Regions from separate parts of the Allobosea sp. FW305-C-101 genome, predicted to be linked through region 3. Evidence: riboswitches for the same ligand, from Rfam matches in the RefSeq annotation. Region 3 holds a riboswitch; each other region holds the start of a gene.
The links. A riboswitch is a leader RNA that binds a small molecule or an ion and turns the genes downstream of it on or off. The one in region 3 is predicted to bind cobalamin.
Positions count from the first base shown of each region.

Region 1: another riboswitch for cobalamin. It lies ahead of AC3WMA_RS02625 (ABC transporter substrate-binding protein); the one in region 3 lies ahead of AC3WMA_RS06925 (ribonucleoside-diphosphate reductase subunit alpha).
Region 2: another riboswitch for cobalamin. It lies ahead of AC3WMA_RS22260 (CbtB domain-containing protein); the one in region 3 lies ahead of AC3WMA_RS06925 (ribonucleoside-diphosphate reductase subunit alpha).
Region 4: another riboswitch for cobalamin. It lies ahead of AC3WMA_RS12620 (methyltransferase domain-containing protein); the one in region 3 lies ahead of AC3WMA_RS06925 (ribonucleoside-diphosphate reductase subunit alpha).

Region 1 is NZ_JBYSYT010000001.1:557,097-559,287, reverse strand. Features, by position in the region: gene AC3WMA_RS02630 (mandelate racemase/muconate lactonizing enzyme family protein) at 1-920, shown strand, start outside; cobalamin riboswitch at 956-1,167, shown strand; gene AC3WMA_RS02625 (ABC transporter substrate-binding protein) at 1,379-2,191, shown strand, end outside.
Region 2 is NZ_JBYSYT010000006.1:68,505-70,695, forward strand. Features, by position in the region: gene AC3WMA_RS22255 (CbtA family protein) at 1-619, opposite strand, end outside; gene AC3WMA_RS22260 (CbtB domain-containing protein) at 632-808, opposite strand; cobalamin riboswitch at 846-1,031, opposite strand; gene cobU (bifunctional adenosylcobinamide kinase/adenosylcobinamide-phosphate guanylyltransferase) at 1,184-1,696, shown strand; gene cobO (cob(I)yrinic acid a,c-diamide adenosyltransferase) at 1,696-2,191, shown strand, end outside.
Region 3 is NZ_JBYSYT010000001.1:1,454,657-1,456,847, reverse strand. Features, by position in the region: gene metE (5-methyltetrahydropteroyltriglutamate--homocysteine S-methyltransferase) at 1-539, opposite strand, end outside; cobalamin riboswitch at 656-858, opposite strand; cobalamin riboswitch at 1,013-1,212, shown strand; gene AC3WMA_RS06925 (ribonucleoside-diphosphate reductase subunit alpha) at 1,326-2,191, shown strand, end outside.
Region 4 is NZ_JBYSYT010000002.1:1,041,964-1,044,154, reverse strand. Features, by position in the region: gene AC3WMA_RS12630 (TetR/AcrR family transcriptional regulator) at 1-213, shown strand, start outside; gene AC3WMA_RS12625 (ureidoglycolate lyase) at 234-776, shown strand; cobalamin riboswitch at 884-1,088, shown strand; gene AC3WMA_RS12620 (methyltransferase domain-containing protein) at 1,317-2,075, shown strand; gene AC3WMA_RS12615 (TonB-dependent receptor) at 2,072-2,191, shown strand, end outside.

The DNA of each region.
Region 1 (2,191 bases), 900 kb from region 3:
CCGTCGCTTATAACTCGATGGACCTGCTGCAGGCGCCGCATACCTTTTCCGGCGTCGAGATGGCGCTGTGGGATATCCTCGGGAAGATGCGATCCGAGCCGGTCTGGCGCCTGCTCGGCTACGCCAAGAGCCATCCCAAGACGCCCTATGCCTCGGTCCTCTTTGGCGACACGGCGCAGGAAACCCTCGAACGCGCTCGCGATGCCCGCAGCCGCAGCTTCCGCGCCGCGAAGTTCGGCTGGGGGCCGATCGGTCGTGGCAGCGTCGAGGCCGATGCCGAGCATTTCGTCGCTGCCCGCGAGGGTTTGGGGCAGGACGGCATCCTGCTCGTCGATACCGGACAGATCTTCATCGAGGATGTCGCGCGCGCCGCCGCCCGCTTGCCGGCGATGGAAAAGGCCAACGTGCTCTGGTTCGAGGAGCCCTTCCACGCCAGCGCGCTCGAAGCCTATGGCGCTCTTGCCCAGCGCAGCCCCAAGGTCCGTTTGGCCGGCGGGGAGGGCGCCCATAACGAGTCGATGGCGCGGCAGCTCATCGACTATGGCGGCATCGGCTATGTCCAGATCGATTGCGGCCGGATCGGCGGCATCGGCCCGTCCAAGGCGGTGGCGGATTATGCGGTCGCCAAGGGTGTGACCTTCGTCAACCACACCTTCACCTCGCATCTGGCGCTCTCCGCCTCGCTCCAGCCCTATGCGGGCTTGGCCGAGCACGAAATCTGCGAATATCCGGCGATGCCGAAGCCGCTCGCGACCGCGATCTCCGCCAATCATCTGGAGCGCAACGCGAACGGGCAGGTCGCGGCGCCTGATGTACCCGGCCTCGGCATCGATGTCGCGACCACGGCGCTGCGCAGCTATCTGCAGGAGGTCGAGATCTCGGTCGGCGGCAAGCGGCTCTACAGTACGCCGAGTCTCTGACGCGATGTCTGCTTGACGCAGCGCCACGCCCTTATAGGGTGTGCGCCGATCGAGGTTCTCCGGGTTGCTCCCGGAGCTAAGAGGGAATTCGGTGAGGCGCGACCCGCGCCAAAGCCGAGGCTGCCCCCGCAACTGTAAGCGGCGAGCTTTCCGTCCATCGTCCACTGGCGCCTGATGCGCCGGGAAGGCCGGGCGGAAGCGGCATCGACCCGCGAGCCAGGAGACCTGCCCCGGTCGTCGAAGACGTCTTTCGGACGGGGTGTTCCGGAGCTGTGTGTCGATGGCGGCCTTGTGCCGCCTTCCCGTCCCACATGCCCAAGCTGCCCCGGCTGTCATCTCGGGGAGCGATGAAGTCCATGTTCACGAAGACCACCACGCAGGCCGTTCAGGGCGGCTTGACGGCCGCCTGCCGCGCACTCTATCAGAAATGCAACATTGTTACATTTCGGATGGCCTCGATGCCGGTTGCGCGCCCGTTTAACCTGTTTAGCCTCTCGGCCGTTGCTCTATTGGGCGCTCTCGCCACCGGCACGGCCAATGCGGCGCCCACCAAATATCCGCTGACGCTGGAGAATTGCCGCGAGACGATCACCTTCAACGCCGCGCCCAAGCGCGTCGTCGCGATCGGCCAGACCCAGACGGAAATTCTTTATGCGCTGGGCCTCGGCGACCGCGTCGTCGGCACGGCGGTCTGGTTCTCGCCTGTGGCCAAGCCCTATGAGGCGGTCAACGCCAAGGTGAAGCGTCTCGCCGACAACGATCCGAGCTTTGAGGCGGTGCTGGCGCAGGAGCCCGATCTCGTCACGGCGATGTTCGAATGGCATGTCGGGCCCAACGGCATCGTCGGCAAGCGCGACCAGTTCGCCAAGGTGAAGGTGCCGGCTTACGTCTCGCCGACCGATTGCGTCGGCAAGGACAATTCCGGTGCCGGCGACGGGGTGCGCACCCAGATGTTCACGATGGAGCTGGTCTATCGCAACATCCGCGAATTCGGCGCGATCTTCGACGTAGCCGACCGGGCCGAGACGCTCGTCGCCGAACTCAAGGCCCGCGAGGAGAAGGCGGTCGAGCAGGTCGCCAAGCTCAAGGCGCAGGACGTGCCGGTCGTCGTCTGGTTCTCCAGCAAGGACATCAAGGGCGACGGCTTCATGGCCGGCAAGAACGGCGTGCCCGCCTATATCCTGTCGAAGCTCGGCGCCCGCAACATCATCTCGACCAACGAGGAATGGCCTCTGGTCGGCTGGGAGAGCATCGCCGCTGCCAACCCGGCG
Region 2 (2,191 bases), on a different contig from region 3:
CCGGCACCTTGCTCTCCGGCGCGGCCGGATGCGGGGCGCCGACGACATGCGGGAGCAGGATCAGCACGATCGCCACAAGCTTGAGCCAGGGCTGCTCGAAGCGCAGGAACACAAAGAGCCCGGCCGCGGTGGCGACCGCGGTCCAGAGCCACCAGAGCTGGCGCTGCTCCAATGCGGCGGAGGCGGCGCCCGGCAGTTCCGGCGCGAGCCCCATGGCAGGCGCAAGCCCGAGCGCGAGGAATCCGCAGGCACCCCAAACGAGTGCGCTGCGCTGGTCGATCCTGTCGCCGGCCGCGATCATGCCCGCCAGCAGCAGCGCCGCGAAGCCGATCGCGGTCGCGATCGTCACTGCGCTGGTGAAGAGCGTGCGCTGGAGGCCGTCCTGCGGCTTCCATTCGGCGTGGTCGTGGCCGGGCGCATCGCCGGCCGGGCCATGCGCGAGGATGATTTTTGCTTCCCCGTCGAAGGCGGCCAGCGTCGGCGCTTTCAGCGCGAGCGCCGCCTCATAGGTCTCGGCCTTGAGGATGAGCGGGGTGGTGGTGACATGCTGGAGGGCGGCGACGATCAAGCCGGCCAGAAGCCCGGCCAGGATGCTGACCGTGAGAACACGCGTGACCATGATGACTTTCCCTCAGTGGCAGGGAAAGGCGAGGCCGTGACGGGTGTCGTGCGCGGCGTTGTGCACGTTCGACGAGGCGGCGAAACCGGTCGTGTAGATCAGCGCGACGCCGATCACGAGCGCGGCGGCAACCGCCTTGACGCGTTCCGAAACGCTGAGCGTGGGGGTGGAAACCGAGGCGGTGTTCATAAGCGTTCTCCGTGGCCGCCCCGCCGGCAGCCGGTTGGATCTCTGCGGGTCGACGGCAGGTCTCCTGGCTCGCGGATTTGGCGCCCTGTGCCGCCTTCCCGGAACTCGCGCTCCAGTGGCCGATGGCGAAGGACATCCGCTTACAGTTGCGGGGGCAGCCGCGGTCTCGCACCGCGTTCCCTTTTCACCTCCTCGCGGAGGCACCGTCGGGGATCATCATTAGCCATCGCCGTGTTGCTGTGCAATGCAATGCGCGTCGCAAGGGCGTCATTCTCGGGCTTGACCCAGGAATCTCTTGCAGGAAGGGGCTCCGGTGCCTCGTTCGGATGGAGATGCTCGGGTCAAGCCCGAGCATGACGGCAGAGGATTTTTTGAATGGAGTTGCCCCATCTCACCCTCGTCCTCGGCGGAGCCCGCTCCGGCAAGAGCCGTCATGCCGAAGCGCTGATCGAGGTCCTGCCGGCACCCTGGACCTATATCGCTACCGCCCAGGCCTATGACGACGAGATGCGCGAGCGCATCGCCGAGCACCGCGCGCGCCGGCCAGCCGGCTGGCAGACGGTGGATGCCCCGCTCGATCTGGCCGGCGCGATCGCTGCCCAGCCGGCGGGCCGGCCGATCCTGGTCGATTGTCTGACGCTCTGGCTCACCAATCTGATCCTCGCAGAGCACGACACGGCGGCGGCACGCGAGGGCCTGATCGCCGCCTGCGAGCGTGTCTCCGCCCCGCTCGTACTGGTCGGCAACGAGGTCGGTCTCGGCATCGTGCCGGAGAATGCGCTGGCCCGCCGCTTCCGCGACGAGGCCGGGCGCCTCCATCAGGCGCTTGCGGCGCGTGCGGCCAGCGTGGTCTTCATGGTCGCCGGATTGCCGATGCGAGTGAAATGATGACGGATACTGATGACGCCGCCCGCCACAAGGCGAAGATGGAGAAGCGCAAGGCGGTGCAGGATGCCGAGGTCGCCTCCAAGACGGTCGAGAAAGGGCTTCTGATCGTCAATACCGGCCCCGGCAAGGGCAAGTCGACGGCGGCCTTCGGCCTGATCCTTCGGGCGCTCGGCCATGGCTGGCGCATCGGCGTGGTGCAGTTCATCAAGGGCGCCTGGTCGACCGGCGAGCGCAAGGCGCTCGAAGCCTTCGGCGATCAGGTCTCGTGGCACAGCATGGGCGAGGGCTTCACCTGGGAGACGCAGGACAAGGCCCGCGACATCGCCGCTGCCGAGCGCGCCTTTGCCAAAGCTAGGGAGCTGATGGCCGATCCGGAGATTCGCCTGCTGGTGCTGGACGAGCTCAACATCGCCCTGCGCTACGACTATCTGCCGCTCGCCGAGGTGGTCGAGGTTCTACATGCCCGCCGTCCGGACCTGCACGTCGTCGTCACCG
Region 3 (2,191 bases):
AGCAGGACAGGGCGCGTCTCGTAGCCGAGCGCCTTTGCCTCGCGATACTCCTCCACCGGCTTCAGCGAGGCGAGCTCGAAGCTCTGCCCCTGTGCGAACTCCGGCACCATGTAGTGGTAGTTGGTGTCGAACCACTTGGTCATTTCCTGCGCCGGGACGCCATGGGCATGATCGTGGTCGTGATGGGCATGGCCGCAGGATGTATGCGGCTCGGCTTCGCCCTGCGAGCCGCGAGCCATGGCGAAATAGGTGCCAAGCGGCACCGGCCCGCCCTTCCAGCCATAGATGTCCGGGATCGCGCCGACCATGACACTGGTGTCGAGCACCTGGTCGTAGAAGGAGAAGTCGTTCGACGGGATCACGCTGATCCCTTGCGCCTTCTGGCGCGCCCAGTTGGCCGCGCGCAGGCCCTCAGCGGCCTCGACGAGCGATCTTTCGTCGGATTTTCCGGCCCAGAAGCTTTCGAGCGCGGTCTTGAGTTCGCGGCGCGGACCGATGCGCGGCGTGCCGAGTGCAGCGACAGGTACTGATTGAGACATAGGCTTAACCCCGACTAGTTGGGGGCAAAGGCCAAAGCGGACGCGGGACGAGGACCGTCCGGACGCAAGAATCCGGGCGGCGCCGCCAAGCGCACCACCGGGACACCCCGCCCGAGGACGTTCATGTTGTCGGGGCAGGTCTCCTGGCTCGCGGGTCGTCGCTCTTGCCCGTCTTCCCAAGGCCTTGCGGCCTCAGTGACATGGGTGGGCAGAAAGCTCGCCGCTGACAGTTGCGGGGGCAGCGCCGGTCTCTCACCGGCTTCCCTCTTAGCTCCGATGCGGCAAGCCGCACCGAAGAACCTCGACGCCGCATCATGGGCCATCATTTCCGGGCCGTCAACAAGAGATATAAAGACATATTTATGTCTTCATGTGACGAGCAGCGCTCGGGGAGCTGCCGCCGAGATGTCCTCGCTTTCCGCATGCGATCGAGGAAGAGCATACGACCGATTGACATCGGAGCGGAGAGTGACGCTAGATGTAGTTGTCGATGGTCTCTCGAATCGCAAGATCGAGAGCTAAGAGGGAAGCCGGTGAGAGACCGGCGCTGCCCCCGCAACTGTCAGCGGTAAGTTCTTAGTCCAGCGTTGTCACTGAGGCTGCAAGGCCTTGGGAAGACGGACGAGAGCGGTGACCCGCGAGCCAGGAGACCTGCCGCGACCCTTGTTTACGTCCTCGGGCGGGGTGTCCCGGTGGTGCGCTTGGCAGGTCGCGGCATCGTATCGTCGCGCGCCTTCTCGACGCGACCGCTCGGCCTTTGCCCCCAACATCTTGGGGTTGATGCCGATGTCTCTTTCTCTCGAAGCCGAACGGCCTTCACTGGCCCCGCTGGGTGCCGAACCTGCTGCATCGCCGCGCGCCGCAGCGGCGGAGCCCGGCTACCAGCTCATCCGCCGCAATGGCGCGGTAACGCCCTTCGACCCCTCGAAGATCGCGGTCGCCCTGACCAAGGCTTTCCTGGCGGTCGAGGGCGCGAGCGCCGCCGCGTCCCGTCGCATCCATGATGTCGTCGCCGACCTGACCGAACAGGTCGTCTCCGGCCTGACGCGCCGCGCCGCGACCGGCCGCACCTTCCATATCGAGGACGTGCAGGATCAGGTCGAGCTCGCGCTGATGCGCGGCGCACACCACAAGGTTGCCCGTGCCTATGTTCTCTATCGGGCAGAGCGGGCGCAGGAGCGGGCGAGGGCGCAGGCCGGGTCCGCGCCGGTCGCTGTCGCGCCGTCGCTGCAGATGAAGCTCACTGACGGCACGCTCGTTCCGCTCGACGCCGCCCGCCTCGACAAGGTCGTGCGCGAGGCTTGTGCCGGGCTCGACGGCGTCGCGGCCGAGCCGATCCTGATGGAGACCCGCCGCAACCTCTATGACGGCATTTCGCTCGACGAATTGGCACTGGCGCCGATCCTCGCTGCGCGGACGCTGATCGAGAGCGAGCCGAACTACGCCAAGGTCTCGGCCCGCCTCCTGCTCGACAAGCTGCGGCGCGAGGCGCTGAGCTTCGTCCATGGCCATGCCGAACAGGCGACGCAGGAAGAGATGGCCGCCGGCTACGGCGACTACTTCACCGCCTATCTCAAGACCGGTATCGCCAATGAATTGATCGACCCCGAGCTCGGCCGCTTCGACATTGCCCGCATCGCGGCGGCGCTGAA
Region 4 (2,191 bases), on a different contig from region 3:
ATCTTCTCGACCTTTGCCCGCGAATTGCTGAGGCAGGCCGAGCAAGGCGGCGAGATCAATCTATCGCGCCTGCCGGCCAGCGCGGACGACTGGACCGCCAGCCTGCTCTTTGCCGCCGCGGGAGCGAAGCTCGGCACGCCACCCAGTGCCGCGGATTACGCGCGCAGGCTGGACGCGATCGCGTCGGTCTTCGCCGCAGCGCTGGTGCGATAAGCGAGAAGAAAGAACGCAACATGCAGGATGACGGCAGGACCGAGCTTCAGCCCCTTACCCCGCTTCGCATCCAGCCGGTCACGCAGGCCGCTTTCGAGCCTTTCGGCTGGATCGTGGAAGCCGGGGAAAGTGGCCGCACCGCGAATAACGGCACCGCGCGCCGGCACGATATCCATGCTCATCCGGCTGCCGAGGTCCGGGCCGGCACCAGACTTGTGACGTCGATCTTCTCGGCCAAGCAGCAGCAGCGGGGCCTCGCGATCGCCATGCTGGAGCGGCATGTCAATTCGATCCAATGGATCGTCCCGCTCGATGGCGCCGGCCATATCGTCATCGTCGCCCGGGACGGCGCGGATGGCCGGCCCGATCTCTCAACGCTGGCCGCCTTCTCGTTCTCCGCTTCGCAGGGCGTGATCTATCGCCGCGGGCTCTGGCATCATCCGATCATAGCCATCGGCTCCGATGCGCGTTTCCTCGTCCAGTCCTGGCAGGATGGCACCGAGGCGGATTGCGAGATCATCGCGATCGAGCCCAAGGTGCTCGCTGCGAACGACGTAAGCTGACGAGGGGTTTCAGGTAGCGCGTTGTGCGATGACGGTCCTCGTCGCTGCCGTCCACAGCCTTCGCGCCTGCCGCGCCATCGGTAGCTTGACGCCACAATCTCGCCATCTACGTTAATCCGTGTCGAGGTCTTCGGAGCGATCCGAAGCTAAGAGGGAATCCGGTGACGTGCGCTTGCACGGAACCCGGAGCTGCCCCCGCAACTGTGAGCGGTGAGTTTTCGGCTACTTGAAGTCACTGGCGTCCGCGCCGGGAAGACAGCCTGAAAGCAACGACCCGCAAGCCAGGAGACCTGCCCCGACGCAGTGATGATGTCGCGCGGGCGGGGTGTCCGGCGGAATCGCAGTGCACCGGGCGCCTGCCGCCGGTCTGCCGCGCTTCCTCCCTTTGCCCCGGCCGCGACAGCGAGGGGCTGGACGACCATGATAGAATTGACGGGGCCGAGAGGCGGCCACGCGAGCGGTCGGGCGTGGACCAGGCCCGGAGCGCCTGTGTCAGGCATGAGTAATTGCAATGTTATAACATTGCGATAAGAGGCAGGTATGAACTCTGCCTCCGCTTCTCTGCCTGCGTCCTCTGCGGCGCCCCTGGATCCGCTTGCGCTTTACGCCAGTGCTATCGACTCTTCCGATTATGTCGCGCGTGTCGCGCCGCTCATCCGCCAGCTCGCGCCCGGGATCGACGATCTGATCGACATCGGCGCCGGGGGAGGGCAGCTGGGCGCGGCGCTGCGCCGGCCCGGCGCGCGCTGGACGGCCATCGAACCGTCTCCGACGATGCAGGCCCGGCTCGCCGCCCTGCCGCAGCCGCCGGCCATTATCCCGCACGGCTGGGACGACGTCGCGGTCGATTGCGAAGCCGCCGATACGGTCCTGGCCGCCACCATGCCGGGCTATTTCACGGATGCCCCCAGCTTCCTGGCGCGCTGCCGGCAGTGGGCGACCCGGCAGATCGTTTGGATCGTCGCCGCGCAGAAGGCACCCAAGGGGCTGATCCTCTCCGCATGCCTGCCGCGCGAATGGCATCACGAAGACGAGACGCCGGGCATCGATCTGGTGCTGCCGCAGCTCGGCACCGACCTGCCCGATCGCGTGGACGCGGTCGACTGGACCTTCTCACTGGTGCTGCCGGACCTGCCGGCCTTCGCCGCCTTCCAGGCCGATCGGCTGGGCTGGCCGCCCAACGATCCGCGCCGGCCGCAGCTTTTCGACCATCTCCACAAGCAGGCCGTGCCCGTGCCGGGCGGCTTTCGCCTCTCCTGCCATCGCCGCTCGGCCATCCTCGTCTGGAACCTGTCATGATCCGCCTGAATTCCCGCAAAGCCTGCCTGCTTGCCGCGACCTGCCTGATGGCGATCGGGGCCGTGCCCGCCTTCGCCCAGACCGAAATCAAGCTCGACGAGCTCGTCGTCACAGCG